DNA from 2 places in the Brucella oryzae genome. Region 2 is predicted to be linked to the other one. Evidence: riboswitches for the same ligand, from Rfam matches in the RefSeq annotation. Region 2 holds a riboswitch; the other holds the start of a gene.

Region 1 (14,519 bases), on a different contig from region 2:
GCATGGAAGGAAAGGGCTCCAATGACGATTGCCTTGGATCACCCAGACGCATAGCGAGCGCCTCCGACTGCTCAATCGCCTTTCGCATCTGCTTGTAAAGCTGGAGAACAGTGCGCCCCACAGCTGGCATATTGCTGGCAATCTCCCTGATCTCACTGTTGCTGACCGTCTCGCCTAGCAGCGGGTTTGAGAATACCTGTCTCAACTCTCCGATCATGCGTCCATCATCTTGCCCGGAGAAAAGCTGAACATCGATCCCGAAAGCTGCATTCATGCGCAATAGTACCTGGACAGTAATGGGTCGCTGATTGTTCTCGATCTGGTTGAGATAGCTCAGAGATATTCCAAGTGCATTTGCCAACGCTTGCTGGGTCAGTTGGCGTTCCTCGCGCAGTCGTTTCAGACGCAGCCCTACAAATGGCTTCTTCATGGCTCCTCCAATCAACTGCAGATGACTTCGCAAACTTTGCAAATTCACCGATTTAACTTCGCTAAACTACACATTTTCAGTCATTTACCGCTTTTCCCATAAGTGGATATTGCGAATTAACGTTTGTGATGCAAGGCCAGAATTATCCATGAGTGTTCCAACTGAAACGTCATTGAATTCAGATTACAATTTTCTGGAAATGGTCTTCCCTGATCGTGCCAACCATTACGGCACGCTGTATGCGGGCAATGCGCTTGAAATCCTCACCAGAGCGGCCTTTGCCACAGCGAGTATTTACACAGCCAAACCTGTTGTCATGGCAGAAGTGTTGAAGGTCAAATTTCACAGTCCCGTCGCGGTTGGCACTATTCTCGAAATTACCGCCAATATTCTGAATGCTAGCCGCAGGTCTGTAACCGTTGGCGTCTCCATTACAAATCAGAACTCAGAAAATGCAGCTCCCGTAATTACGGGACGATTTCGAATGGTGGCGGTCGATAGCGCTGCCCACCCCACCGATGTGCAGAAGAGTTTGAACATGACTTGTGGAAAGGAAATCTGTTCGTGAATACTCATACCGTCCGCACCTACAAATCTGCCGAACATCTGGACCGCGAAGATCAGCTCGCGTGGAAAATCGCATCTGTTGCCGCCGACGACGTGCCGCTTGACGATGATGTCGTCGAGATGATTGGTAATCGCATTATAGACAATGCGTCTGTTGCTGCGGCATCACTGGCACGGCACCCGGTTGCAAGCGCGCGCGCACAGGCCATCGCCCATCCTTATGCGCGAGGGGCCACGGTGTTCGGGTTTTCAAGTGACAAGCGCGTTTCGCCAGAATGGGCGGCGTGGGCCAATGGTGTCGCGGTCCGTGAACTCGACTTTCACGATACGTTTCTGGCGGCAGACTATTCGCATCCCGGCGACAATATTCCGGCCATTCTGGCGGTAGCACAACATTGCGGCCTCTCCGGCAGCGATCTGGCTCGCGGCATTGCAACCGGATATGAAATTCAGGTCGACCTCGTAAAAGGCATATGCCTGCATGAGCATAAGATCGACCATATTGCCCATCTTGGACCATCGGCCGCCGCTGGCATAGGAACTGCCCTCGGATTGCCCGCAGAGACAATCTATCAGGCAGTTCAGCAGGCGCTTCATGTAACCACGACCACACGGCAATCGCGCAAGGGCGAAATTTCCAGCTGGAAGGCGTTTGCACCCGCATTCGCGGGGAAAATGGCCATTGAAGCGGTCGACCGCGTTATGCGCGGAGAAGGCGCGCCGTCACCTGCATGGGAAGGCGAAGACGGGTTTATTGCATGGCTGCTTGGCGGGCCTCAGACACAATATGTTGTCCCCCTGCCCGCCAAGGGCCAGCCCAAGCGCGCCATTCTGGAGACCTACACGAAGGAACATTCCGCAGAATACCAAAGCCAGGCCCTGATCGACCTTGCACGCCGCATGGGAGCGAAGATCGGCGATCTTTCCAATGTGAATAACATAGTCATTCATACCAGCCACCATACCCATTATGTGATTGGCACGGGCGCGAACGATCCGCAGAAAATGGACCCGCATGCCAGCCGCGAAACGCTTGACCACTCAATCATGTATATCTTTGCTGTCGCGCTTGAAGACGGCGGCTGGCACCACGAGCGATCTTATGCTCCTGAGCGTGCACAACGGCCTGAAACCGTCGCTCTGTGGCACAAGATTGCGACGGTTGAAGATCCTGCATGGACAAAGCGCTATCACAGCTCTGACCCTGGGGAGAAGGCTTTCGGTGGCCGTGTCGTCGTAACCCTGAAAGATGGATCGGTCATCGACGACGAGCTCGCTATTGCCGACGCCCACCCGTTGGGCGCGCGCCCCTTCAAACGTCCTGACTACATTAACAAGTTCCGGACTCTGGCAGACGGAATAGTCGATGTTTCCGAACAGGACCGTTTCATCGCAGCCGTCGAACGGCTGACCTCGCTGAAGCCCGATGAACTTGACGGCCTGAATTTCAGCGTTGTGCCTGATCGGCTGGGCGTTCCCGCCGCGAGCGGAATCTTCGACTGGAAAGTGTGAACATTACGGGAGGAATGGAACATGACTACACCAAAACCCAAGAAGTCTGTGGCTCTTTCCGGTGTTGTGGCCGGAAATACGGCACTTTGCACAGTCGGGCGGACAGGCAATGATCTGCATTATCGAGGCTATGACATTCTCGACATGGCCGAAACCTGCGAATTTGAAGAAATCGCTTATCTCCTCATTCATGGTGATCTGCCCACCCGCACAGAACTTCTCGCTTACAAGGCAAAGCTCAAATCCCTTCGTGGATTGCCTGATGTCGTAAAACGCACGCTTGAACTATTGCCCGCAGCCACTCATCCGATGGATGTTCTGCGATCAGGCGTGTCAGCGCTTGGTTGCGTTCTTCCTGAAGCCTCGGACCATAATCATTCGGGCGCACGCGATATTGCGGACCGCCTTCTGGCTTCTCTCGGTTCAATGTTGCTGTACTGGCATCATTTTGCGCATAATGGCCGTCGTGTCGATGTCGAGACTGACGATGACTCGATTGGCGGGCATTTCCTACACCTCCTGCATGGGACGTCACCGGGTGCCTCTCATGTACAAGCCATGCATGCCTCGTTGATCCTGTATGCGGAACACGAATTCAACGCCTCGACCTTCACGGCACGCTCCATCGCCGGAACAGGTTCGGATATGTATTCTGCAATTGCTGGCGCAATCGGCGCTCTACGCGGCCCGAAACATGGCGGGGCCAATGAAGTGGCCTTCGAAATCCAGAAGCGTTACAGCCACCCTGACGAAGCAGAGGCAGACATTCGCCGTCGCGTGGAGGCCAGGGAAGTCATTATCGGTTTTGGCCATCCTGTCTATACGGTTGCCGATCCACGCAATGAAGTCATCAAGAAGATAGCGCTCAGCCTTTCAAACGAAGCAGGCTCAACGCGCATGTACGACATTGCAGACCGCATCGAAAAGACAATGGCGGACACCAAGAACATGTTCGCCAATCTCGATTGGTTCAGTGCGGTCTCATATCATCTGCTTGGTGTTCCGACAGCCATGTTCACCCCCCTGTTCGTCATTGCGCGGACCTCGGGCTGGGCCGCCCATGTCATCGAACAACGTGTCGACAACAAGATTATCCGCCCCTCGGCAAACTATGTCGGCCCTGAGAACAAAGCCTTCATTCCTATTGAGCGTCGCGGCACTTCCCGTGTTCCTCAACCACATGCCGCCTAAGGAATTATCATGACTTATCTTGTTGCATCTGATCTCGCTTCAGAACCCGCTGGCATACGTTTCAGAAAACTTCTGGATCAGCGATCTATTCTCCAGCTACCTGGTGCGCATAACGGAATGGCGGCCCTTCAGGCTAAAAAGGCGGGCTTTGTCGGGCTTTACCTCTCTGGAGCTGCCATGACCGCCTCGATGGGAATACCGGACCTCGGCATGATTACAGTGGATGAGGTTTCCTTCTTCATCCGCCAGATCGCACGGGCAAGTGGATTGCCTTTGCTTGTCGATGGTGACACTGGCTATGGTGAAGCGCTCAATGTCATGCATATGGTACGCACGTTCGAAGATGCCGGTGCCGGTGCAGTTCATATAGAAGACCAATTGCTTCCAAAGAAATGCGGCCATCTCAACGATAAAAAACTCGCAGACGCGCATGATATGGCTGCAAAAGTCGCCGCTGCCGCCAAAGCGCGTCGCCATCTGTACCTGATCGCTCGCACCGATGCCGCAGCAAGCGAAGGTATCGACGGCGCTGTGGCGCGCGCCAAGCTCTATTTGGAAGCGGGTGCGGATGCCATCTTCCCGGAAGCGCTGACCAATGCCGATATGTTTCGCGAGTTTGCCCGCCGAATGCCCGGGGTGCCTCTTCTGGCAAATATGACCGAATTCGGAAGAACGCCATTCTTTACGGCATCCGAATTCGAAGAAATGGGATATCGGATGATCATCTGGCCCGTTTCCTCGCTGCGAATCGCCAACAAAGCGCAAGAACGGCTCTACGATACGCTCAAGGTGGAAGGATCGACAAAGTCTGTCCTCGGAGACATGCAAACACGTGCAGAGCTTTATGACACAATCGGTCTTGCAGATTACGAGGCCCTCGACGCCTCCATCGTGAAAACCATTGTGCCGGAACCTGCTTCTGTCTGACAGCACTTGACGGCTTCCCGCAAAAATATACGGGAAGCCGCGAGGGCGTCGACCAGCTCCATAAATTCGCGAACCTGTAGAACGATATTCCCGGTGCTTAGGAGGTCGGTTTACCAAGATCCCCGCCTGCGCAGCCAGCTTAACGCATTTTCGAGGCTACCGAACGGAAATATATGCAACTGCGATATAGTCGGTCGAGCAAGAGTTGCCAGTTCTTTCTCGATCGGCAAAACAAAGGTTTCTGGCGAGTAGCCGGTCGCGAGCGACATGATATTGCCCGCGCTTCTTGTCAGCATCGACAGGGGGTTTCCAACGCCGCAAAGTGTTGCATACCTGATCAGCGTGGCAAACTTAGCCGGGCCTGCCACACCAATATGGACAGGAAGATCGACACCGACTTTTGCTAGGCTTGCCGCCCAAGCTAAGGCACGGGCGGGATCGAAGCAGAATTGCGTCACGATACGCAGACGCGCGCCGGTTCGCTCAGCAAATGCCTGCTTTTGCCTGAGAGCTTCGATCGCCGATACCTCTGTGAAATCCGGACTTCCCTCCGGATGTCCGCAGATAGAAACATCCTTAATGCCAAACCGGTCTATGATTCCGGTTTCAAAAATATCCATTGTGCTTTTATACGGACCTAAAGGCGTGGCGAGACTACCGCCAACCACAAGAACATTGTTCACCCCAGCCAGTTCTGTAAGTTCCTTTATGCGCCTCTCCAAAGCTTCGCGACTTTTGATCCGCCGTGCTGCAACATGAGGCACCGGAATGCAGCCTACCTCTCGTAGGCGCTGCGCGGCGACCAGCATTTCGGCATTCGTTCTTGGCGCTCCAACGTCGGCCAGATAAACAAGCGTGCCTGAGGGCAGCAACGCTCTGAGCTGATCGCTTGTCGGTATTTGCCTGGGCAGAATTTCAATTGAAGCAGGCAGAGGACAAACAGGATGGGACTTTGCGGGATGCATTCAGAAACTCTGGGATTAAGGGAGCCCTCGTATCAGCTGGCTAGCCATTGAGATAGCGACGCATGCAATAGAGCAGTGTTGCCTGTTCCTCGTGTTCACGAATATCGATCACGCGCCCGAAGAAGATGCGATGCGTTGCCTCATCAACCGCATTGGTCAGTTCGCACTCAAAGCTGACAGACGCGTTTTCCAAGACCGGAGTACCCGTCAGACCTTCCCGCCAATTCCCTATCGCAAAACGGTCTTTCGTTGGAAGTCTTCCGCCAAAGTGGTCTGAGATGTCCTCCTGCCCTGGCATAAGCGTGTTGACGCAGAGGTGGCGGGCACGTTCAAAGGCTTGAAAGCAAGAGCTTCCGCGATTGAGACAGACGAGAAGTGTTGCTGGTGTATCGCTAACGCTACAGACTGCTGAAGCTGTAAAGCCGTATCTCTTGCCTTCATATATCGTTGTAACAACGCTGACGGCGGAGCCGAGGCGCGACATGCCATTACGAAACGCAGTTTTATCTACATTTTCGAAGCGGTGGTTCATAACGTTCATGTCGGCCTCATGTCATTCAGCAAGGATTATGCCGAAAGCTCTCTTCTGATGATTTCAGCACCTGCACCCAATGCACTTAATTTGCCGCGTGCTACTTGTCGCGGCAGCGGAGCCATCCCGCAATTGGTGCAGGGATAAAGCTTGTCAGCATCAACAAACTGAAGTGCTTTTCGCAGAGTGTTGGCAACTTCCTCGGGAGTCTCAACGGTTTGGGTCGCAACATCAATAGCCCCGACCATCACCTTCTTGCCTCGGAGAAGTTCAATCAAATCTATCGGAACATGTGAGTTTTGACATTCCAGCGAGATCAGGTCGATGTTGGACTTTTGCAGCTTGGGGAAAGATTCCTCATACTGTCGCCACTCAGAACCAAGTGTCTTTTTCCAATCAGTGTTGGCCTTAATTCCGTATCCATAGCAAATATGAACGGCCGTTTCGCATTTGAGACCTTCGATTGCCTTCTCAAGGGTAGGAACACCCCAATCATTGACATCGTCAAAGAACACATTGAACGCAGGCTCATCGAACTGGATGATATCGACGCCAGCAGCCTCCAGTTCTTTAGCTTCTTCATTGAGTATCTTCGCGAACTCCCACGCCAACTTCTCGCGGCTTTTATAGTGAACATCATAAAGAGTATCGATCATGGTCATTGGACCCGGAAGAGCCCACTTGATCGGCTGAGCAGTTTGTTTACGTAAAAACCTGGCGTCTTCAACAAAAACCGGCTTCGGCCGAGACACAGCGCCAACGACTGTCGGCACACTGGCATCATAACGATTGCGGATTCTGACCGTTTCACGCTTTTCAAAGTCAACACCATCAAGGTGCTCGATAAATGTCGTGACAAAATGCTGACGCGTCTGTTCGCCGTCACTAACGATATCAATGCCCGCCTGCTGCTGATCATATAGTGCCAAACGCAAGGCATCCCGTTTGCCCTCGATCAATTTATCATCTTGCAGCTTCCATGGGGACCAAAGCTTCTCAGGTTCTGCAAGCCAGGAAGGCTTTGGCAAACTGCCAGCGGTCGACGTAGGCAATAGTCTTTTCATGATAGGTAACCTTATCTTTTGGCTCATCAAAGGGTGTAATTGGCAGACCATTGCTCCAGGACGGTCTTATACGGCGTCATGAATTGTTCCTGAGCGAATCGTCCCTGCTCAACGGCCAGTCGGCTTCGCTCTTCGCGATCATAGACAATGCGTGTCAGTGAATAGTCTTCGTGTTTCAGGCTTGGCTGAAAGCAAGCCCCAGCTACCGAATTGGCATTGTAAATCTCGGGCCGATAGATCTTCTGAAAAGTTTCCATCGTGCTGATTGTGCCAATAAGCTCAAGATTGGTATAGTCATCAAGGAGGTTGCCAACAAAATAGAAAGCGAAAGGCGCAACACTGTTTGGCGGCATGAAGAAGCGTACCTGCAATCCCATTTTTTGAAAATATTGATCAGTCAAAGATAATTCGTTTTGCTGATATTCTGCGCCCAGCACCGGATGGTAATTACCAGTCCGGTGATAGGTCTTACTGCTTGAAGCGCTTAAGCAGATAACTGGTGGTTTCCGAAAATGCTCATTGTATGCATTTGAGTTAAGGAAACATTTGAATAGTTTCCCATGCAGATCGCCGAAGTTCTCTGGAACGCTGAACGTGGAGCGTTCCTTGTTATAGTCGGGCAGAACGACGCTAAAGTCGTAATCTCGAACATAAGAAGAGAAGTTGTTCCCAACAATGCCTTCGATGCGTTCATTTGTCTTCCGATCGACGATATTCGTTTTCAGAATTTCAATCAGTGGGAAAGCATCCCTATTGCCTTCCGCATCGATATTGATTTCGACCGAAATGATTTCAAGTTCCACAGAATAACGATCGCCTTCGGATTATCCCAATGCGCCAAAGCGTTGAACCGATTGTCGACCATCCTCAGAGCATTACGGAGGTTCTCTTGGCGATTCTCCCCTCGGGCCAAATTAGCAAAGTTGGTCGTGATACGCGTGGTGTCTGAGGGGTGATAGTTTTCGTCAAAACGAAGGGACTTGAGGCGAAACGTAATGTCGTTATGCCCCGTGATTTCCTGGTAATCGACAAGTGACCCGCCTTTTGCGGCGACTGGAGTTGCGGTTTGAGACATGACTCACCCCAAAAAGTTGGGGGCATGGGTCAGCGAACGCATAGCAATAAAGACCGCTACGCGGCCTTCGCTACGGCACACCGGGACACCCCGCCCGTGGACGTTATTTTGCAAAGGCAGGTCTCCTGGCTCGCGGGTCATAGCTTTCGTCCGTCTTCCCGGGTTAAACCCCAGTGACATTCTGGACATCCGCTCACCGCTTACAGTTGCGGGGGCAGCGCCGGCTTTCCCGAATGAGACGGGGCACCGACTTCCCTCTTAGCCCCGGCATGTCAAAAGCGACAACCGGAGAACCTAAGCATCGTTACTCTTCATGCATCGGGCACATAATGTCAAGAGCACATAAAGAAATGTTTATATCTTTAAGTTATAGACGAAGAAATTGAATTCTTCGCGCCTGCATTTCCCACCCGCCCACCTTACATGCATTATCGGCATTAGGTCGCGCAGGTAGGTAAACTCAGCCAGACAGCATGGCCTAACGATTGAAATTGACAGTCGCTGGCGCTTGTGCTGTTTCTCATAATGATCTAGGTGCCGGAGGAAACTCCAGGTAAAAGGGAATCCGGTCAGGGCCATGTCCAAATCCGGAGCTGCTCCCGCAACTGTAGACGGCGAGCCAACCCGATATGCCACTGGCGCACAGTACGCCGGGAAGAGCGAAGAACCGCAAGTCAGGAAACCTGCCCGGATCGTTCACCTGTTCTGACTGCGGGCAGCGTGTCAGGAGCGGCCTTTCCGTAAGGGTGATACCGTCGCTTCGTACATTGATTGATACGGAGCGTTTGTTCGTTTATCCGGCCGCTATGCCTGCGGCCGGCTTTAAGGTGTGTCGCGATGATGGAAGTTCAAAGCCCCGAATTGACCCTGCCCGGCGACGAGAAGAGAGTGCTCCTGCACTCCTGTTGCGCCCCCTGCTCCGGCGAAGTGATGGAAGCAATGCTGGCCTCCGGCATCGACTATACGATTTTCTTCTACAATCCCAATATCCACCCCGAGCGGGAATATCTACTGCGCAAGGACGAGAATATCCGCTTTGCCGAAAAACACGGCGTTGCGTTCATTGATGCCGATTATGACAAGGACAACTGGTTCGCCCGAGCAAAGGGAATGGAATGGGAACCGGAACGCGGCATTCGTTGTACCATGTGTTTTGACATGCGCTTCGAACGGACCGCCCTTTATGCCCATGAGAACGGTTTTCCGATGATGACTTCGTCGCTCGGCATCTCGCGCTGGAAAAACATGGCGCAGATCAACGATTGCGGCAAACGCGCCGCGGCACCCTACGAGGGCCTGTCCTATTGGGACTATAACTGGCGTAAAGGCGGCGGCTCTGCCCGGATGATCGAGATTTCCAAGCGCGAGGAATTCTACCAGCAAGAATATTGCGACTGCGTTTATTCCTTGCGTGACACGAATATCCACCGCCGCAGTCAGGGACGCGGTCCCATCCAACTCGGCAAACTCTATTACGGCAATAACGAGTCTTCAGCTTAAAGGCCGAAGATTGCCTGTATCGCTTCTTCAACAAAAAGACCAAATGTGTCAGCTATGCCAGAACGTCATGTTCTCCGGCGGCATCCCCGCCGATAGCGTCGAGGGCATTTTCGATCTTTTGGCCAGCACGGTGGGCGAGCGGGTCGCCTTCTGGCCGGACGGCGAGATCAATCCCGAGCGGCGCGGCTGGATCGGCGCTATCAACAACATGGTGCTTGCGGCCTGCTGAAAACGCTGGCCGAAGGCGCGGACCATAAGGCTACGGCCTGACCTGCGACGATCTGTTTCCTTTTGGAGCCGCCTTGGCTCCGAAAGGAAATGACAACACCGCAATCTGGAACCTGTTCAAAATCTGGTCCAACGCACGAATGGAAGCTCAAGCACCCACCACAACGTTCAGAACCGGGATTACCATGCTCTGCCGCGCGGAAGAGCGAAATCATCTTGAGTCAGTGCGAACCGCATAGCATGGGCGAATTTCGGCGAGGTCATGTTCAGCACGATGTTGTTGACCCCGTGATGACAGTTGGTTCTCCAAGGTTGTTTGCGCGCGAACCGTGGTCGGACTATGCAGTCATATGTCAGGCATTTCAGCGCGGCAATCAACAGCTAAGCAGACCTTGCGAGCTGTTGAGGCCGCACAACAGCGCCGAGGCCAAAATGCGACCGTAGCGTGCTCCCTTCGTATTCTTTACGGAACAGACCGCGCTTCTGAAGGACTGGAACGACTTCCTCCGCGAACAATGCAAGCTGGCTGTTGAAGATGGGGGCATCACGTTGAAACCATCAGCGGCTCCGGTTTTGAACCAGTCTTCGATGGTGTCAGCGACCTGTTTTGGCGTTCCTGTTGCAACGAAGTGTCGCCGCGCACCAGCCAATTTCCGAAGCAACTGCCTAAGTGCAGGCTTTCTCTGAGCGTCATGTCGATGTAGCCGATCACGCGGCTTTTCGAGGCCTCCACCTCATTGAGATCAGGAAAATCGTTCGTTGTCAGCGGCCGATCAAGCGGGACGCCACTAAGATCATGGCCGGCAAACCTCGCCGAAAGACGTGTCAGGCCAACCACCGTGCTGGTTAAAGCCTCGAGCTCTTCCCAGACCAATTCTGTTTCTCTCGTTGTGGATCCAATCGCTGCGCTGATACCTGGCAGGATGACGATGTCATCCGGGCTTCGTCCATAGCCAACGGCACGGCCCATCATTCGCCCTTGCGCACCTCCAGCAGAGGACGCCCAATTGGTCGGATCGAACAGCAGCACTCAGCCATGGTTTGCCCCGCATGTGAAGAACCTCAAGGCAGAAACGCGAAACATGAAAAGGATTTTTGAACGCGATTATTATCTGAACAATATCAAGCGCCGTGCGACCCTCCGGGCGCACGGCGCTTTTAAGATTTCTTGCCTATAAGCATAAATTGCTTTGATCTGAACTCAAGCGCTTCCTAGTTCCAGCGGACCATGATCGTCGCAATGGTCACCATGCTGATGATGCAAACGCCCATTCACCAAATAATCGATGTGATCACCATGAGGAACTGCCTCATGGCCGCAATTTGGCCCGTGAACATGGTCGTGGTCATGACCGACGGAATCTGTCAATGGCTTACATCCATCTGGATTTGTGGCGCTGATTTCGATGACATGTTCGTCGACATGATCACCATGGGGATGATGCAGATGACCATCGTGAAGATAGTCGATATGATTATTATGCTTCACCGCAATGTGACCACAGTTCGGGCCATGCTGATGGTCATGATTTGCATGATGAGGCAGATTACAATTGGTCATTATATCACCCTTCTCTTCGTTCAGTGATTTTCGCATGCATGGTCAATGGCATTGTTGACCATGGCGAGGACATGATGATCGACAATAGAGTAAATGGCGTTCTGACCTTCCTTTCGCCGCTGAACCAACCGTGCGGCAAGAAGAACCTTTAGCCGGGCCGAAACGGTGCCGATCTTTTCATCTTCGATCTCGGACAACTCGCTGACACTGCACTCTTTTTCAGAGAGGGTTATCAGGGTTTTAAGCCTTAGCGGGTCTGACAACGCCTTGAACATTGACGCTGCAGCTTCCAGTTCCTTGTTTGTAACCATATGTCAGAATCCAATATTCTATCTAACTATAGAATAATAGATATTCGGCGGAATTATGTCAAACGTTAAAAAAGCGGCCGTCATTTCTGGATAGCCGATGACATTTTTAAAGGTCGAAGCCGGCGCGTTTTATTTCGCGAAGCGGAATAAAATCTTTTCCTCGGCATTATAGGTCAAGGCGTCCATGATTCCGGGATGGAACTTTCTATCGCCAGGCGGTGGTGCGAAATCGGTAAAGCCAAATCGGCGCAACGTTACCTTGAAACCGCAATCCGCAAAGGCATTGATGTAATCATCAGGAGAGTAACTTGGAACACGTGTATTGCTGCGCGTCGCGATAACATCCCTGCGCCGGTTCCAGAGCGGGCTTTCGGTGTGGCAGCCGGTGACTGCATAATAAACGCCATTTTCCCGCAGTGCCGCTTTCATCTGGCGTGCATGCTCCGAAAGATCCTGCAAGAGATAGATAACCTCATAGCTGAACGCCAGATCGAACGCTGCGTCGAGCTGAGTTGGATCACTGCCCACGAAATAGCTGACGGGATAATCTCCCGCCAGATTGTTTGCATCGCTGATCGACGCTGAAGCAATGTCTATACCGACCCCCCGCGTAAACGGACGCATCTTGTGCAACAGGCGTAAAAAGCCGCCACGGTTACAGCCAAAATCGAGAAGGGTAGAGCCGGACAAGTCCTGCTCGGGAACGGCATTGATGAAATGGCGCCAATAAGGTGTATGGATATCTTCCATTGCTGCCTCATTGCTGGCACTCAGATGCCATGTCGAATAGGTCTGTTCCATCACAATACCATTTTCTTTTTTCGGCCTCGCCATTACGAGCCATCTGGCTGTCTTTGGTTAGCAAAATTGCCAACGCAATACGAGCGGTCCAATATAGCGCGGTGCAACCTTGGGTCATACCGCTCTGTCATCCACATCACCGCTTACCATAACCGTATCAAGTGGCATTGGAAGGCCTTGGCATCAAGCGGCAACACTGATTGTTTCCCCGCCGGGCTGGCGGTTACAGGCACACAGTTCATCTGTCTGCAGGGCGTCAAGAACCCGCAGCGTATCCGTTGGATTGCGTCCGACGTTCAGATTGGTCGCATAGACGTGCTGAATGATATGTTCCGGATCGACGATAAGGGTATATCGGTATGCGACACCTTCCGGTGCGCGTACACCCAGTCCATCGACAAGACTGCCATTGCTATCGGCAAAAGACCAGATTGGCAGGCGATGGAGATCTGAATGATCGCGCCGCCAGGCCAGCTTGCAAAATTCATTATCCGTCGAACCACCCAGAATGACGGCATCCCGATCAGCGAATTCATCCGCCAGCCTTGCGAATGCGGCAATCTCGGTCGGGCAAACAAAGGTGAAATCTTTCGGATAGAAAAAGATGACTTTCCATTTTCCTGGAAAACTATCGCGTGTCAGCGTTTCAAATGCGCTTTCACCATTCTCTTCAATTGTATGAAAACCGGGTTTCACGCCTGTCACTTCGAATTCAGGCAATGTGTCGCCGATACCAAGCATCGCAGATATTCCTTGTCTTGTGTTCCATATGGCGTATCGGCAAGCAATGCGTGCTTGCCTCTCTATTCAAATTGTTCAGATTTTAGCGGCAACAAAGGTGATCTCGACCAAAGTACCCTTTGCGAGTTCCGCGACCCCGACGGCAGCGCGTGCCGGAAGATTGTCTGGCTTAAACCAACTGGTCCATACTTCATTCATTGCAGCCTTCAGTGACAAGTCGGAAAGATAGATTGTCGCCTGTACCACATGATCCCTGTCGCTTCCTCCCTGTTGCAGGAAGTTCTCGAGCTTCGATAGTATCTGGCTGGTCTGGCCGCTTATATCCGCGCTCTTATCATCAGCGGTTGTGCCGCCGATAAAAACCAAGCCACCGGCCTCGACAACACGATGCATGATGGGTGTCTGGACATGTCTTTTGACGGTCATTTGTCAGTTCCTTACAGTAGTTTTCAATGGATGCGAGAGGTTCTGGAGTTCGCGCTCCAGGCGATAAAAAATCATATTCAGATCGTCCCAGATATCGTCAGAGTCTTCGAGGCCGATACTGATCCTTAGATAAGTGCGCTCCTGCTGCGGCAAAGCGGAATCACCGCCACGGACCAGCGTAATCGGCGCAAGGAGACTATGGGTTCCACCCCATGAAGCACCGATTGCAAAGCATTTCAGCCCATCCAGAGCTGAGCTAAGGAAAGGGGCGGCCTCAGGCTTCAGTTCGACGCTGAACAAGCCGCTCGCACCGCTGAAATCGCGCAGAAAACTTGCATGGCCGGGATGATTTGGAAGAGACGGGTGAAGCACCTGCTGTACAGCAGTGGAAAGACCGATCTTATGTGCGATGTCGGCTGCTATGCGGCCCACATGCGCAAGGCGTACCCCCATTGTCTCCAGCCCACGCAGGACAAGCGAGCAATCATCGGGAGAAACGCCTATGCCCATTGACCGCAGCCAACCACGCAATCTTTCGGCATGGACTTCTTCACGCATGCTGACCGAGCCCATCAGCACGTCCGCATGGCCGCCAACATATTTTGTCAGTGCCTCGACGACAAAATCCGCACCGAGCGCCAATGGCTTGCATAAAAGCGGTGACGCCCAGGTATTGTCACAGCCGACC
Region 2 (16,958 bases):
CAGCGGACGCAAGATGCAGCACGATTTTGAGATTTCGGGATCGAAGGGTTCCCTATTCTTTTCACAGGAGCGCTTCAACGAACTCGACCTGTTTCTCTTTTCCGACAGAAAAGGACAGCAGGGCTTCCGCAAGATTTTCGCAGGGCCTGAACACGAACCCTATGGTGCATTTTGCGTAGCGGGTGGCCACCAAATCGGCTTCAACGATCTCAAAACGATCGAAGTTCGTGACTTCCTGCTTGCCATTGCGGGACAGAAGAACAATCACGCCGATTTTCGCGAAGGATATGAAGTCCAGAAAACCGTGGAAACGATCTATGCTTCTTCCCGCGAGAGTCACTGGAAGAATGTCTAGCCTATACGAGAGGTCGGATGGACGATGAACTCGCCATCCACCATCATGATTTTCGCTCGAATACCATAGACGTCGTGCAGCAACTGTGGCGTGAGAACTTTCGTTGGCTCCCCATCTGCAACGATACGTCCCTTGTCGAGCAAAATAAGGCGCGTGCAATGCTGTGCCGCAAGGCTCAACTCATGCAATGAGGCGACAACAGTCCTTCCCTCCTTCGCGAGCTCGGCAAAACTTTCCATCAATCCAAGCTGATGAGAAGGATCGAGCCCGGCTACCGGCTCATCAGCGAGTATTACGGGCGTATCTTGCGCCAGAACACGCGCAATCAGCACTCGTGCCCGCTCTCCACCGGAAAGCTCGATCGCCGACCTTTCCCGAAATCGGGTAACGTCCATACGCTGCATTGCAGTCTCGATGAGAGCTTTATCCTGTGCACTCATGCTCGCAAAAACCGGCTTCAGGGCAGAGCGTCCCAAAGAAACAAGCATCTCCACTGATACCGGCCACGCAACATCACGCTCCTGCGGCAGATAAGCGAGGTTCCGCGCTTTTGTTGAAGCGCTCATGTAGCGCACATCGCCCGTGTCGAGCGAAATATCCCCGCTGGACCTCACAAGTCCCACAATGGCGCGCAACAATGTCGTTTTCCCGGCACCGTTGGGTCCGATCAGCCCGATGAATTCACCGCCATGAATATCGAAACTTGCGTCGCTGAGTGCCGCCTTCCCGCCAAGCGTAACAGAAAGATTTTTTATCGAAAGCGATGTCATACAAGCTGCCTCCGATACTTGAACACAAGCCATAGAAAGAATGGTGCGCCAATGATTGCCGTCAGAACGCCCAGTTTCAGTTCACGCCCCGGCATGACGACACGCACCAATACGTCAGCCGCCAACAACAGGGCGGCCCCGCCGAAACCGCTTGCAACCAGCAATCGTGATGGACGCGCACCGACAAGCGGACGCAGAAGATGAGGAACGACCAGCCCTACGAAACCGATGGCACCGGCAACAGCGGTGGAAGCACCCACGCAGGCAGCTGTACCCAGCACGGCAAAAAGCTGCACACGAGCCAGATTAACGCCCATCGTGGCTGCAGCATCTGCCCCCAGTGTCAGACCGTCGAGTGATCGTCCGAGTGCCAGAAGCATCGCCCAGCCAATAAGGATAAATGGTGCGGAGAGAACCACATGCGTCATTGATCTATCAGCCAGCGATCCCAACATCCAGAAGACGATTTCCATTGCGGCAAACGGGTTGGGCGACAGGTTGAGCGCCAGCGCCGTCAATGCACCGGCGAGACTGGTCACCGCGACGCCTGCCAATATGACCGCAAGCGTACCGGCATTGCGTCCCGCCAGAAGCTTGACAAGAAACACCGACACGAAAGCGCCTGCCAGTGCGAGCAGCGGCAAGGCCAGCGGAAACAGAAGCGACAGGCCGCTATAGATAGCAATGACAGCGCCGAATGACGCAGATGCGCTCACTCCAAGCAAACCCGGTTCCGCGAGCGGGTTGCGTAAATAACCTTGCAAAGCAGCTCCAGACAATCCGAGCGAGGCTCCGATGAGGAGCGCAAGCAGTGCCCGAGGCAAGCGAATTTCGCGCATGACCAGCACGATCATTTCGCTGTCATCACCCAAAAGCGCCTTGAGGCTGTCAGGGATACTGATCGCCGCCGGCCCGGTCAGCAACGAAACAATGAAGAGCAAAACCACAAGCATGGCCAGCCCGCCGAGCAGAAGATAGAAGCGGTTACGTTCAGTCACGCGCCGCCTCCGCAAGTTCCGCCACGGCTTCAACGCTGAATGGCCCACCGCAAACCGTCAGATTATCCGCTATCGTCACCGCTCTCACCTGTTTTTCAAGCGCCCGCAACGCCGGATGTTCGAAATTCTCGAAAGCCAGCGCAGGCGCACGATCTCTTGAACTACGCACCAGAATATCCGGCTTTTCGAGCACCAGCTTTTCCAACGGCAGCGGAGCAGAACCGCTAACGCCTGCCTTGTCAGCCAGATTATCAAGTCCGGCAAGGCGCACAGCTTCATCGACCAGCGTTCCCCGGCCAGATGTGTAACTATTGGCATAGTAAAGCACGACCGTCTTGCGGAGGACTGGAGGTCGAATTGCCGCCAAAGCAGCTTTCATTTTGTCGATTTCCCGACTTGCTTCTGCCTTTCTTCCGAGCAACTCACCCATGCGGCGCAGATGGTCTTCTATATCACCGAACGAGCGGGCCGGCGCAAACTCTTCCACACGAACACCCAGCCTCCGCAGCAGCCCAACCGTTGCTCTCGACGAGAATGTTCCCGCCAGCACAAGATCAGGTTTCATCAGAAAGACTTCTTCGGCCTGCGCATGGTTGACTGGCAACTCCCGGGCTTTCGCAGCCACGACAGACAGCTCCGGGTCCTGCGACAAGTACGAAACCGACCGCAACTGGCCTTCATTAGCCAGCAGCAATGCCAGCTGATCGGTGCATACGTTGATGGAAACGACGTGCCGAGGAATGTCCGCCGCATCTGCCGAATTTCGAACGAATAGGGCCAGCCCCGCCGCGAGGCAGAAGCTGGTGATCCATTTTGCGGACGCCCTTTTCATTCTCTGTTCAACCTCAGAAATTGCGAGTCAATCCGACATTGATTGTGCGTCCCGGTGCAATATAGCCAGAGCTGCTCTGATAGTCCTTGTCAAAGATATTCTCGACTGAGAACTTCAACTGCGATTGTTTGTCTATGGAATAGAGTGCCACGAAATCAGCCGTCACATAATCTCCAAGTTTCTTGCTGTTCGCGGCATCGACATAGCGCGAACCGCCATAGATCAATCTCGCAGTCAGATCGAGCTTTTCAATTGGCTTGAAGTTGATCTCAGCCGCTGCCTTGAAACGTTCGCGATAGGGAAGATCTTTATCCGTATCCTTATCGATTGGCTGTTTCAGATCAACCGATCCCTTGACGCCCCAGCGGTCATCAAAACGATGCGCCAATGTGGCTTCGAAGCCCGTAACCTTCGCGCTAGCGACGTTGTAGGGCAGATAAGATGGCGCGGTGCTCATGATCGCATCGCGCAACCATGTCTGATAGAACGCCATATCAAGGCTTGTCGAAGCCGTAGCCTGCCAGTTCAAGCCAACTTCATACGAACGGGACTTTTCCGGCTGCAAATCAGGGTTGGCGAAGCCCGGATAATAGAGTTCGTTGAATGTTGGTGCCCGAAAACCCGTGGCATAGGATGACCGTAAAACAAGGTCTGGCAGAACTTCATAACTCGTACCCAGATTATAGGTCACGACATCGCCAAACTGGCCGTTATGGTCATAACGCAGCCCGCCATCGAAGCGCAGCGCCTCATATTCGAGCGAATATTGACCGAATACAGCAGCCAGATCGCGGCTGGTTTCATCATAAGCAACGGTGGTGTTGATCTCCTCACGATAAGCTTCCACACCAGCGGTCGCGGTGTGGTTGACCGTGCCGGTGTCAAAACTCTTTTCGGTCGAGGCAAAGACACCATAACGCTTGGTTTCAAACCGGTCCGAACCGCTCACGCCTTTCCGGAAATTGCGGCTGTTGTCGATACCGGTGCTGAATTCCAGCGTAGACGACCAATCCGCCGTATGATCGATGCGCGTTCCGATCTTGCCCGTAAATGCGGTGCTATCGGCCTGGTTCGGTGACGGCGCCTTGGCGTCATACTGATTGCGCCCACGGCTAAGGAGACCATCCGCATAAATTTTACCCCAGTCGAAATCCTTCGACAGGGCAAAGTTGAAAGAGCCTTGCAGGAATCCGTCGCGATCCGGTTCATGGCCATAGGCGTCCGATGTGGTGAAGTCGTATCCCTGCGTGCCGGTTATAGCTGCGCCAAAAGCATAGTCGATACCGTCGTTGCTTCGCCCCTGAATAGACCCGGAAGCATAGCCACCCCACGGATGGCTGACACCGGTAGAAAGACTACCGCACCAGGAGCGCTCACCGCAGGCTCCGCCCTGCTTGGTGATGATATTGATCACTCCACCCATGGCATCGGCACCGTATTGCGCAGAATGAGAGCCTTTGGCAATTTCAACACGGTCGATGGAACTCAGAGGAATGTTCGCAAGCGCGGTTGCACCGGTTGTCGCCGACGCTGTGCGCACACCATTGATGAGAACGACCGTCTGCTTGGAAGACATGCCGCGCATGTAAATATCCGACGACGAGCCCTGCCCGCCATTCGTCTTTACGGAGATACCGCTATAGGACTTCAACAACGATTGCAGATCGGGAGCGGCCGAGCGTTCTATGTCCACTGAATCGATGACTGTCACCGACGAGGTCGAACGCTGCAGCGAAGACGCGCGGCGCAATGGTGTGACCACGATTGTATCAAGAACGACGACGCCATCGCTGTCCGGCGGACTTTTAGCAAGCGCCGCGGACGGCGGCGCAAGAATACTGGCCGATACCAATAGAACTGATGATTTCAAAAGATGCATTTTCCCTCAACCCGCCGAACCGGAGACCGATACCGGCTTTTCCTCGCACCGCAGGTTGAAGTGATATTGGCACTGAAGCGCCCTTCTTCCCGACGGCAACATTTCAACAATGTCACCGCCACGGACAGCCGCGCCTGGACACACCCCGTATCCATGCATGGGTGACCGGATACGGCAGGTCTCCTGACTTCCGGGTCGTCACTTTCCCTCCGCCTTCCCGAGCGCATCGATTGCTCTCAGTGGCTTTCACCGCTTGCGCGGCTGTGGAGGATAGCTCTCCGGTTACAGTTGCGGGGGCAGTCGCGGCATCAGCCAAATGGCTTCACCGTGTTCCCTTTTCATCCGCCTGAACAGCGGAACCGTTTCCTGAGAATTGCGATAGCAACATGGTTAAGGATTCGCAACTCCGCTAAAGCGCAATCCAGCACAGAAAACTGAATCACATTCGCAAGGAATGGATTCAGCCTCCTGTTTTCAAAGAATTTTCCTATCGCAGGAATGCACGGAAACGCTGGAGCGCGAAGTAGAACAACACTGAGCCAATGACAATCAGTGCCAGAAATTGCGGCCAGACGACGCTCAACCCTGCTCCACGAAACAGGATCGATTGCGCCAATATGACGAAATGCGTATTCGGCGCTGCCAGCATGATTGTCTGGATGATTTCCGGCATGCTTTCGCGCGGCGTTGTCCCCCCTGAAAGTACTTGCAACGGCAATAGCACCAGCATGAGCAACATTCCGAACTGCGGCATCGAACCAGCCGCAGTGGCCAGAAAAATACCAAGGCCGGTCGTTGCGAAAAGCTGGAGCGCTGCACCAACGAGAAACAGCAATACCGAACCATAGATCGGAACGGCAAGTAGTCCCTGCACCACGAAAACCAATGCAAATGCCGAGGCAACCAACACGACCAGCCCCATGGACCATATCTTGCTGACCATAATTTCAACCGGCGTTACCGGCATCACCAGCAGATGTTCTATCGTTCCGTGTTCGCGTTCCCGAATGAGCGCGGCGCCCGTCAGAATGATCGATAGCATTGTGACCGACGAAATCACATTGTTGATCGCGCCGAACCAGCCCTTGTTCAAATCCTGATTGAACCGCGCTCTGAGATTGAGATCAACGGGCGTTTGCGCACTGCCGCGATAGTGATTGAGAAATTCGCTCACTTCACTCGAAACAATCGACTGCACATAACCACCACCAGTAAAGGCCTGGCTCATCCGGGTCGCATCGACATTGAGCTGGATCGTCGGTGAACGTCCCGCCAGAAGATCACGTTGGAAATTCGGCGGTATGTTCAGTGCAAATGTATCAAGCCCCTCATCCATCCGGGCATCCATTTCGTAGGATGAAATCAGCTTCGGCGGTACGAAATATGGCGGATAAAATGCCGTCGTGATCCGGCTCGAAACAGGCGACTGATCTTCATCGACAATCGCTATCGCCGCATTGTTGAGAGTCTCAGGCATCGCTTTCGAAGCCGTATAAATAGCAAGCGTAAAGGCATAGACGATCAGGATCAGCAGCATTGGATCGCGCACCAGACCGCGCAGTTCCTTCACGCCAAGCTGGAATATGTTGGATATCCGCATCTTAGCTCGCCTGTTTCTTGAGAAGAACGATAGCGAGCGCCATGAGAACCGGCACCGCAATCAGCAGCGGCAAAAACGAGCCTGCGAGATCGGCAAACCCCAAGGCCTTGGAGAAAACCCCGCGCGAAATGGTTACGAAATAGGTCGCCGGATAGATTTTGCCGATGAACGCGCCCGCACCTTGCAGCGACGACACGGGATCAATAATGCCTGAATATTGCACAGCCGGAATGAGTGTCAGAAGCGCCGTTCCGAAGATCGCTGCGATCTGGCTGTTCATGAAGGTGGACAGCACCAACCCCATGCCGGTCGCAATCGTGACATAGAGAAGCGCCGCCAGCGCATAAGTCGGGAAGCTTCCCGTAAACGGCACCCGGAAAATAAACACCGCAAAGGCTGTCAGCATCAGGAAATTCAAAAATGCCAGCCCGATATAGGGCAGTTGCTTGCCGAACAGAAACTCGAATTTCGTCACGGGCGTTACGTAAAAATTGATAATCGACCCCAATTCTTTTTCGCGAACGACGCTCAACACTGCCAGCATCGAAGGGATCATGAGTAGCAGCAACGGAATCACCGCCGGCACCATTGCCACGAGGCTTTGCACATCGGGATTATAGCGGTAGCGTATCTCTAAGTTGAAACTGCCGACATTCGCCACACTACCGTAGAGCTCACGGGCTTTCTGCGTCAGCCAGTTGGCATGCATGCCCTGAACATAGCCTTTGATCGTCTCGGCTCGTGTGGGCATAGCGCCGTCAATCCAGGCGGCAACCTCCACCGAGCGCCCACGCATGACATCTGCGGCGAAATTCGGCGGTATCTCGATAGCCAGACTGATCTCACCATCACGCATTCGTCGGTCCAGATCATCGTAGTCGGTTATTGGAGGCTGTTCGGAAAAATAGCGCGAACCTGCAATCTGCTGCGTATAGTCACGGCTTATCGTCGTATCGTCACGGTCGAGTACCGCAAATTTCAGATCCTCGACATCCAGGTTAATACCATAGCCAATGACAAACATCAGGATAACGCTACCGAGAATAGCCAATGTTGCACGGATCGGATCGCGTTTCAGTTCCAGCGCCTCGCGCCGCGTATAGGCCAGCATTCGCCGCAGGTCCGGCAACCAGCTTGACGCCTTCTTTGGGTGCGTCTCGCCTATCTCTGTCGTCGGTTCTGGGAGAATTGCAGGCGACGCCACTGTTTGTTCTGTCTCGCCAATAGCCTCCTGAAGATATGCGACGAAAGCTTCTTCCAGAGTCTTAGCATGGCGACTTTCGGTAATCGCCTTAGGCGTATCGCTAATCAGAACTTTACCTGCATGCATCAGCGAAATCCGGTCGCAAAGCTCGGCTTCATTCATGAAATGGGTAGAAACGAAGATCGTAACATTGTCCTTGCGCGACAGATCGGCGAGGATTTGCCAGAAAGCATCGCGAGCGACCGGGTCCACACCTGATGTCGGCTCATCAAGAATGAGAATATCAGGTGAATGGATCAAAGCCACAGCCAGTGACAGGCGCTGGCGGATACCGAGCGGCAAGGCGTCGGGTAAGGAATCCATGACCTCAATAAGATCGAAGCGTTCGGTCAATTCCTGAATACGGCGCTCGGTCAGATCCGGTGCCATATCGAACAATTTGGCATGGAGTTCCAGATTCTGACGAACAGTCAACTCTGAATAGAGCGAAAACGCTTGCGACATGTATCCGACATGGCGACGTATATCGATATCCTTGGGATCAACCTCTCGCCCGAACAGCCGCGCCGTTCCCTCACTGGCAGGTAACAACCCGGTCAAAACCTTCATGGTCGTGGTCTTGCCGCAACCGTTGGACCCCAGAAACCCGAAGATTTCACCACGCGGAATTCGAAAACTTACATTGTTCACGGCAGTGAAGTTGCCGAAGCGAACGGTGACGTGTTCTGCTTCGATTGCGATCTCAGCATCCGCGCCGAAGTCGCGATGTGGAATTTCGATATCCTGATGGCCTTTTCGCAATTCTTCCGGCAAGAGCGCGATAAAAGCCGCATCGAGATTTGGGGTGTTGGTGCGCTGCAGCAATTCGTGCGGTGTACCCGTCGCCAGAATCTGCCCATCATTCATAGCGACCAGCCAGTCGAAACGCTCGGCCTCTTCCATATAGGCCGTGGCGACGATGACACTCATTCCGGGACGATCCTTGCGGATGTCATCGATCAGTTCCCAGAACTGGCGTCGAGACAATGGGTCAACGCCGGTTGTCGGCTCGTCGAGAATGAGCAGATCAGGATCGTGGATCAGCGAGCAGCAGAGGCTGGTCTTCTGCTTCATCCCGCCTGATAGCTTGCCAGCCGGACGATCCGCGAATGCCGACATGCCCGTGCGCGCCAGAAGATCGGCGATGCGACGCTCACGCTCTTTTCGATTATGTCCGAACAGCCGTCCGAAAAAGTCGATATTCTCGAACACCGAAAGTGTGGGATAGAGGTTCTTTCCAAGTCCCTGCGGCATATAGGCAATGCGGGGATAAGCGGACTGAAGGTGGCGCTTGTCAGAAATATCACCACCGAGAACCTCAATGCGTCCCTGTTGCATCGTTCGCGCTCCGGCGACCAGCGATAACAGGCTCGATTTTCCAACCCCGTCAGGCCCGATCAAACCAACCATGCAACCAGTAGGAATATCAAGATTGACCTCGCGCAGTGCATGCGTTTTCCCGTAGGACAGCCCTACGCCCTGCGCCTGAACAACAAAGCTGTCGTTACCAGCGCCAGCTTTGACAGGAACGTCGTTCATTTCACGGTTTCCGCAAGATTTTTCGGCCACTCAGCATTAGGGTCAAGCTTGACATAAGCCATGCCCGGCAATCCGGTTTTCACCTGCTGGATATATTTTTGAAGCAGTTCTTGCGGGATTTTCGCCTTTACGCGGAACATCAGCTTCTGGCGCTCTTCCTCCGTTTCAACGGTCTTCGGCGTAAATTGAGCCACGTCAGCCACAAAGCTGATCTTTGCTGGAATGACATATTGCGGCGCGGCATCGAGAACAATCCGGGCATCGGCACCCATGGCCACCCGCCCGGCCTGCGCCGTCGGTAGAAAGAAGGTCATATAAACGTCGCTGACGTCGACAAGATTGAGCACCCTCCCACCTGCGGAAAGTACTTCCCCCGGTTGGGCAACGCGGTATTGAACACGTCCCGGCTTCGGCGCTCTCAAGGTAGCGTCGTTGATGTCGGCTTCAATCGTTGCAATCGCCGCTCTGGCAGCCTCGACGGATGCCTCGGCATCCACGACCTGTGCCTTGGCAGCTCCAATGGCTGCTTCCGTGGCCGCAAGCTGCGCCTTGGCTGCACCAACAGCCGCTTCTGCACCCTGCGCCGTGGCGCGATCATCGTCGAGAACCTGTTGCGAAACGGTGCGCGATTGCGTCAATTGCTGGGAGCGAGCCAAACGACGCTGGGCAGCATCCAGTTGCGCTTCCCGCTGTGCCACGATCGCCTCTGCAGCCGTGTGCTCGGCTTCGCGCTGCGTGACAAGACTGCGCGCCGTCTCTATACCAATCTCTGCCCGGCGCAATTGCGCCTCAGCCTGCTTGCGCTGACTTTCCAACTGATCCGTATCCATGCGTGCGAGAATGTCATTTGCCTGCACGAAATCGCCCTCATCTGCGAGGATTTCGCGAATACGCCCCGGACTCTTCGTCGAAATATCGATCTCAACCGCCTCGATGCGACCGTTGCCCTTGGCGATATCTTCCGGCAACCCATCGCCGTTCAGCGCTTTCCAAGCATAATATCCACCCGCGGCAAGGACGATAATCGCTCCTGCCAGTATCCATTGCTTACGGTTGAAAGCCATAATGAAACACCCTCATTGCCATCGTCGTCACAATGCCGTCTTCAAATGAAGCACCGGCAAGCGGTCGCTGCTTGCAAGGGGTTTCATTATCCCCCGCCCTGCCTCTGGCATCGGCCAGAACCTTTTTGGGAGGATATGGAACTACCTTTTCATTTAGCAACCGGTGAATTGGGGGAGCGATCCAAAAACGCAAACTCCCGGTTGGATCTGCTCTAACCACGGTGGCAATCGTCCGCCTTGATTAGGATCAAGAACCGCTAAAATATGTAACAAGGTTGTTGGAGACGCGGGTGCTGATTTGATGAAACAGAGGGGAGCAACGCCGACAGCACCCGCTGGCTGTCGATAGGCGACGTTACGGAAAGATCGCGCTCATGCGCTCGACAGATTGATTTGCCGGGGTGCCATTCGAGTAGGGCCTCAGCACCCCGGGTCACCGACTCTGGTGGAAACCGGCAACGATTGTTAGTTAGCACCCGCTCAAACGAAGCTCTTTGATTTCAATCAAACAAGCCACAATTCAGCAATCCGTCATCATTTTTTTCCGTCAACTTTCCGCGGCCCGCATTTGCCCCACGTCGTCTTCAGATAGTTCGACACAGCTTCGAGCTTCGGGTCAGAGAGGAACCCCTGACGAAAGAGAATGCTCCCTTTCACCTCTGGCAAAGATTCATTGAGTTCTAACTGGCGTTTAATTTCGGTTACGCCCTCACCCGCCTGCCAACTAGGCTCAAGTGTGGTTCCGGAGCCCGCCCGATAGAGTGCCAAGCCGATATAGAGATCAGTCTTCGTACCGCGAACCGTATCGGCCCACCATTTGGCAATCGTCCCATAGGACACATCTTTGCGGCCAAAGGACCAATAAATCTGCGGCGCGATATAGTCGATCATGCCTTCTTTCACCCAACGCCGGGTGTCAGCAAAATCTCCGTCATAGTTGGTTTTTCCGGCACGGGTTGCAGAACCGCGCGTATCCTCCGCAGCGTTGCGCCATACACCGCTCGGGCTGATACCAAAACGGACATTTGGTTTGGTGGCTTTTATCCTGTCTGAAATTTCCCGCACCAGCGTATGGGTATTGTAGCGGCGCCATTCATATTTGCTCGAAAAGCGTGTGCCAAACCGTGCATATGATTTGTCATCGTTAAGTTTCGACGATGCTGTTTCGTAGTAGAAATAATCATCGAACTGAATGCCGTCGACATCATATTTCTGCACGACCTCTGTCGTCACATTCGTCACCCACTCGCGAACCGCCGGAATACCGGGATCGAGGACATAACGGTCGGCTGAAACACCGACCCAATCTGGATGGGACTTGAAAACACTGACTGGCGACTCGTTTGACGAATTCTGCAATTCCTTGCGGGTAGACGGCTTCGTATCCATTGAGACACGATAAGGATTAAGCCATGCATGCAGTTCTATGCCGCGCTTATGCGCTTCGTGAATTGCAAACTTCAGCGGATCAAAGCCCGGATCTTTACCGAGAGTTCCAGTCAGATAGGAAGACCACGGCAAATAGGATGACTGGTAAAATGCATCGGCAGTCGGCGAAACCTGAAAAATGACGGCATTGATACCATGCTCGGATGCTTCATCAAAAAGCTTGAGCAATTCCTGCTTCTGGCGCTTTATGCGTTCGGCATCGTTCTCAATGCGGGATGAACTACGCGACGGCCAATCCAGATTGAGAACTGTCGCTATCCAGCTGGCATGAAATGTGTCGCAGTCGAGAGGCATGAAATAGTTCCGTCTAAACAACTTGTCAGGCAAGGGGTTTGATATGGCTCTTTAACGCATTAGCTTAAAGATAGAAAAACAACAGCGAGGGCAGCATGTACAAGAATATTCTCGTAACGACCGATGGGTCAGAGTTTGCAGAGCGCGGGCTCGTCCACGCATTTAAACTGGCACATAAAGTCGGTGCGAAGGTGACAGTATTGACTGTAACCGCCCCCTATTCCGTTTCCGGACTTCCGGGCGGCTGGACGGATAGCCCTGCCTTCATTGAGCGCTTCGAGCAGGAATGGAACGAATATGCCGATAAAGCTCTCACTCGCGCTCGCGAACTGGCGGCTGAAGCTGAAGTCGGGATTCATACATTGCATGAGGTCGCCCCGCATCCGGCGACATCCATCATTGAGACAGCCAAGGAACTGCGCAACGATCTTATCGTCATGGCTTCCCATGGTCGTCGCGGACTGAAAGGAATGCTTCTCGGCAGTCAAACCTATGAAGTCCTCACTCGCGGCAACACGCCAGTTCTGGTGGTAAAATAAAGCAATATCGAAAAGGCCCGAAAGTATCGGGCCTTCTTCGCTATCAGCCAGTCTGATGACCTGTTGCGCTGTCGATATCGATACGGAAGAAGATCGGATCGAGTTTCCGTTCTTTCCCGTCCTTCGCAATCGTCTTTATATATGCTGGCTCCCACCACGTCGGTTCCGACGCCATAAGCGCGACGATCGAGTTCTTCTCGTCCTCACGTTCGATCTCCCGATAGCGGCCGTTCAATACAACGGTACGCCAATTGGTCCGGGATTCGATATGATCGAAAAGAATGCAAACCGCATCGTTCTTGCGCAGAGCTTCGGTCTTCTGCCCATCGGTAGTAAAAGAATAGAGCGAACCACCGCTGAACCGGAAACTGAGCGGTATGATAAACGGACGATTATCGAGAACATAAGCCAGCCGCCCCAGATGGGTGTGCTGTATCATGTCCCGGATATCGTATTCCGACATTTCCCTGATCATCATGACACGCCTCCACTGTTTGCTTATCTATCGATAAACTAACATAGGGCAGCGTTACGGCGTTGACCTTAATCAAAACATAAACGGGGCTAGTCTATCAGACGAACAAACGTCCTTCTGCAATCTTTACTGCGGTGCCTCCAATCCGTGCTCCTGTGAGCTGTTGCTTGGCGACGTCCAGTTCAAGACGAATCCGCGAGGGCCGCCCCATCTCCATTCCCTGCTCGATCCACCATTGCCAGCTGCCATCAACAGGCTTGTCGTTCTTCTGGATCATACCTGCAAAGGCAGCGGCAGCAGAGCCAGTAGCTGGATCTTCATAGAGATTGGCACCAGTTACAAACATACGCGCATGGAAATTGCTGTCGAATAGAATTGTTTCGCGGCAATATACGTAAATTGGTAAAGGTCGGCCATCGACGTGCGGCAGACTTTCGTTCACATAGACCGGGTCAATGGACACTTTTGCTGCCGCAATCAGATTATGCACCGGCACAAGCAGATAAGGCGTGCCCGCACTCCAGACGGCAGGTACATGGTTCTCAAATCCGATCTCATGCGTGCCAAGACCAATCGCGGCGGCGGCCTCCTCCTTCTCGACCTTGACGTCGAGCCTTTCCGGCAACCGAGGCAGATCGAACTCGGCGAATGCGCTGTTCTCACCAAGTATGACACCGCAACGAACAATGCCCACTTTTTCTTCCAAAGCCACGAGCCTGTCCGTTTCGTTGCCCATTTTGCAACGGCGAGCCAGCGACACGGCCGCTCCAACTGTTGGATGTCCAGCAAAGGGAAGTTCGTAGTCGGGTGTGAATATACGTACTGCCGCTTCATGCGCGGGATTGCTCGGCGGAAAAATGAACACCGTTTCAGAAAGATTGAACTCGCGTGCAATGGCCTGCATGCGCGTATCGGTCAAACCTTCGCTATCATGAACGACAGCCAGCGGATTTCCAGTCAGAGCCTTGTCGGCGAAAACGTCGAAAACCTCATAGAATCTGCCGGAAACGGCGGCGTCACTCATCCCTCATTCTCCCCTCAACAATGCTCGCAAAACCGACTGCAGGATCGCTTTGTCTCCAATGCTTCGTGCTTTTGCATTATTTGCGAGCATAGCCAATTTCACGCCGCTGTCATCTGCAAGTCTGACCAAGTTTTAGAGATTGTTGAAATGCCAGTCAGCAAAGGCTCGCACGTAAGTTGGCGTGGCCTCACCCATCGTCCCTGCTGCTTGCACCGGTATAATCTCTGCTAATTCGGGCTCCACCTCCACAGACAGGTGTTGTTGAATCCTCGATACCAGCTCCGTCGACGACACATCAAAATAATAACGCCGGAAAAGCGCAATGCTGCGATTGCCAGTCACGAGATTGATCTGCTGCTCCGCGGTGGCATCGTGAAGATCGAGGCCCGTTTCCTCGCGAACCTCCCGCTGCCGATTGGCGTCATAATCGACATATCCGTCAACGATATCATTATCATCCACTGAGCCCGCCGGAAAATAGACCTTTCCCGCTCCCGCATTGTGTTCACTCATGCGCCCGGCAATCAAATGCCCTTCACGCGAGACAATCACCCCGACACCGAAAATATGCCACGGACGTTCTTGCGATACGTCACGCCGCCAGTGCATCAGCGTCGCAAAGCTGGTGCGTTTGAAACCGGCCTGAAAAACGCCTCCTTTCAATTCAGCTTCCGGTGCCAGATAGAACTCGCCGTCGAACAAAGTGGGGTTCGTCGCCCGCTCGCGTATCCAGTTCGAAGCAATCGCGTCGCTATTCTCCACGGTATATGACAAAGGACCGGGCAACACCCGGACGTCTGCACTGTCGATAATATGGACGGTGTTTTCCCGGATGTGTTTCATCGCTCAAACCATATTTAGCGTCACTGCGACAGGACAATGATCACTCGCCTTCGGGCGATCCCATCCGGTTCTGGGATAACGGTCGACCTGTTGGTCGGGCGGAAAGATTGTGCGCCAGGGCTGACCACGCCGAATGATGTCCGGAACCGCCTTTTCATTCTTCTTCGCAAATGAAGGAGAAGCCATGATGTAATCGAGCTGGCAAAGATGACGCTCTTGCGGCCCGCGTGTGTGATAAAGCGTCCATCGGTCCATAATGGGGCGGCGTTCAACCAGATTGACAGCAAAGCCATCGGCCAAGAGCACGTCCAGCGCACTTTCTTCTTCAACCATCGGCGTGAACTGATAGCCATTCCATTCGTCACCGCCGATGATGATCCGCTCACGGTAATCATTGAAATCACCGCAAATCAACCAGCGGCGATTTGCAACGTTGGACGGCCCGAACTTATCCTCAATGATACGACGTATGGCGCGGGCTTCCGCGCGCCGCACAGGCAAAGATGCTGTCCGTCCATCAAAGCCGTTACGCGCACCCGTCATTGATTTCAGATGCGTCACGAAAAGCGATATAGGCTTTCCCGCAATGCGAATATCCACATTCAGGCAATCCCGCTTGAAAATACGGTCATGGGGCTCAAGCCCGAGTTCTCCAAGGACAGGCTCGTAGAGACCGAAATCATTGTAGGTTACATAAGCGTAGCTTGTGACTTCATCGATTTCGATAGGCTGTCCGTCCCGTGTCGTGTCGCGCATCATAACGGCGACATCAATGCCGCGGCTATCATTACCGTCTATGAGATATTTATGCCGGAAGCCATGGCCGATCATCTTGAAAAGATAGCTATACTCGAAAGCATTGAGCGCAGCGAGATTATCCACCTCCTGCAGACAAAGAATATCGGCTCTTGTTTCTGCGATAGCGAGAGCTGTCATCTGACGCGTATCGTCTGCGTACGCCACAGCACGCGCCTGCTCGAGAAGGCGATACTGCGCCTCATCATTGATTTCGAACAATTGTAAGGTGCGATCCTGATGCAATTCATTGCGAAAGCCGGAAAAATCGAACCGGCGCATCAGATTTTCGACATTGAAAGTAGCTATGGTAAACATGTCTCCGCAATCTCTCTGCTTGCCGGGCGATTGGCAAGAGGATGCAACCAATAAATTTCTGCCGAAGCCGTGACTTGGATATAGAATATACCCATATATCGGGAGAACGTTGATTGAAGCGAGCCAGAACGATGCGAAAAATGCTGCGCCTGACAATATTGACCGGACTATTCGTTGCTGGCATTGCAAGTGCGGGTTCAGCCGTCGAACTGCGCAACAGCCAATATCTTCCCTCACTAAAACCAAGCGGACCGTTGATTATCGGCGGTCAGGCAGGTGCCAATCGCACAGATCCGAGCGCTCGTAACTGCTACGGTTCAACGCTTTGTCGGGAGAGTGGGACTTATATTACCGAACACGGCGTATTGAACTACAAGAACGGCGATGCCCTGCAATATAGACGCACAATGCAGCCGCCAACTGCGGGGGCGAAACCGAGCAGCAACCATATCCAGTGGTGTTCAAACCGCTATCGCAGCTACCGGACTTCTGACAACACATACCAGCCATTAGCCGGTCCGAGAACAGGTTGCAATTCGCCGTTCCAGTAAGGAAAAGTCGGGTCAAAACCCGACTTTGTATTCGCATCAATCAGGCAGCAGCGGACTTCGTATGGGCCCGTATCAAACGGCCAAGACGCTTGATGCCTTCATCAATCATCTCATCATTGGCGCATGAATAGCTGAGACGCAGTGTGTTGGCACCGGTGCCATCGGCAAAAAATGCCCGACCCGGAACAAACGCCACTTTCTCGCTATCGATGGATGCAGCAAGCAGTCCCGCACCATCCATACCTTCTGGCAGCGTAACCCAGATGAACATGCCGCCTTCGGGCTTCGTCCAGCTTGTGGTCTCCGGCATATATTTCGCCAGCGCTTCGAGCATTTTGTCGCGACGGTGCTTATAAACCTTGTGAAGCTTTGCTACCTGAACGCCAAAGC

The links. A riboswitch is a leader RNA that binds a small molecule or an ion and turns the genes downstream of it on or off. The one in region 2 is predicted to bind cobalamin.
Region 1: it holds a riboswitch for cobalamin, as region 2 does, so the genes downstream of both, JNC70_RS15945 (DUF1852 domain-containing protein) here and JNC70_RS08395 (TonB-dependent receptor domain-containing protein) in region 2, are expected to answer to the same signal.

The regions. Positions count from the first base shown of each region.
Region 1 is NZ_JBHEEO010000016.1:11,902-26,420, reverse strand. It holds gene JNC70_RS15985 (short-chain fatty acyl-CoA regulator family protein) at 1-430, opposite strand, end outside; gene JNC70_RS15980 (acyl-CoA thioesterase) at 579-998, shown strand; gene JNC70_RS15975 (MmgE/PrpD family protein) at 995-2,509, shown strand; gene prpC (bifunctional 2-methylcitrate synthase/citrate synthase) at 2,531-3,700, shown strand; gene prpB (methylisocitrate lyase) at 3,710-4,627, shown strand; gene JNC70_RS15960 (methylenetetrahydrofolate reductase) at 4,738-5,592, opposite strand; gene JNC70_RS15955 (flavin reductase) at 5,633-6,133, opposite strand; gene JNC70_RS15950 (methionine synthase) at 6,160-7,188, opposite strand; partial or broken gene JNC70_RS15945 (DUF1852 domain-containing protein) at 7,215-8,185, opposite strand; cobalamin riboswitch at 8,362-8,576, opposite strand; cobalamin riboswitch at 8,779-8,968, shown strand; gene JNC70_RS15940 (epoxyqueuosine reductase QueH) at 9,101-9,763, shown strand; gene JNC70_RS15935 (hypothetical protein) at 9,807-9,992, shown strand; gene JNC70_RS15930 (hypothetical protein) at 10,536-10,964, opposite strand; gene JNC70_RS15925 (hypothetical protein) at 11,304-11,579, shown strand; gene JNC70_RS15920 (ArsR/SmtB family transcription factor) at 11,573-11,827, opposite strand; gene JNC70_RS15915 (class I SAM-dependent methyltransferase) at 11,993-12,697, opposite strand; gene JNC70_RS15910 (peroxiredoxin) at 12,848-13,405, opposite strand; gene JNC70_RS15905 (RidA family protein) at 13,481-13,831, opposite strand; partial or broken gene JNC70_RS15900 (trans-sulfuration enzyme family protein) at 13,835-14,519, opposite strand, start outside.
Region 2 is NZ_JBHEEO010000006.1:150,032-166,989, reverse strand. It holds gene JNC70_RS08415 (Gfo/Idh/MocA family protein) at 1-355, shown strand, start outside; gene JNC70_RS08410 (ABC transporter ATP-binding protein) at 352-1,125, opposite strand; gene JNC70_RS08405 (FecCD family ABC transporter permease) at 1,122-2,123, opposite strand; gene JNC70_RS08400 (ABC transporter substrate-binding protein) at 2,116-2,955, opposite strand; gene JNC70_RS08395 (TonB-dependent receptor domain-containing protein) at 2,969-4,834, opposite strand; cobalamin riboswitch at 4,991-5,213, opposite strand; gene JNC70_RS08390 (ABC transporter permease) at 5,322-6,434, opposite strand; gene rbbA (ribosome-associated ATPase/putative transporter RbbA) at 6,436-9,216, opposite strand; gene JNC70_RS08380 (HlyD family secretion protein) at 9,213-10,280, opposite strand; gene JNC70_RS08375 (glycoside hydrolase family 10-like protein) at 10,815-12,023, opposite strand; gene JNC70_RS08370 (universal stress protein) at 12,119-12,562, shown strand; gene JNC70_RS08365 (pyridoxamine 5'-phosphate oxidase family protein) at 12,606-13,040, opposite strand; gene JNC70_RS08360 (PhzF family protein) at 13,135-14,061, opposite strand; gene JNC70_RS08355 (NUDIX hydrolase) at 14,194-14,904, opposite strand; gene JNC70_RS08350 (endonuclease/exonuclease/phosphatase family protein) at 14,908-16,017, opposite strand; gene JNC70_RS08345 (BA14K family protein) at 16,149-16,568, shown strand; gene JNC70_RS08340 (aminotransferase-like domain-containing protein) at 16,609-16,958, opposite strand, start outside.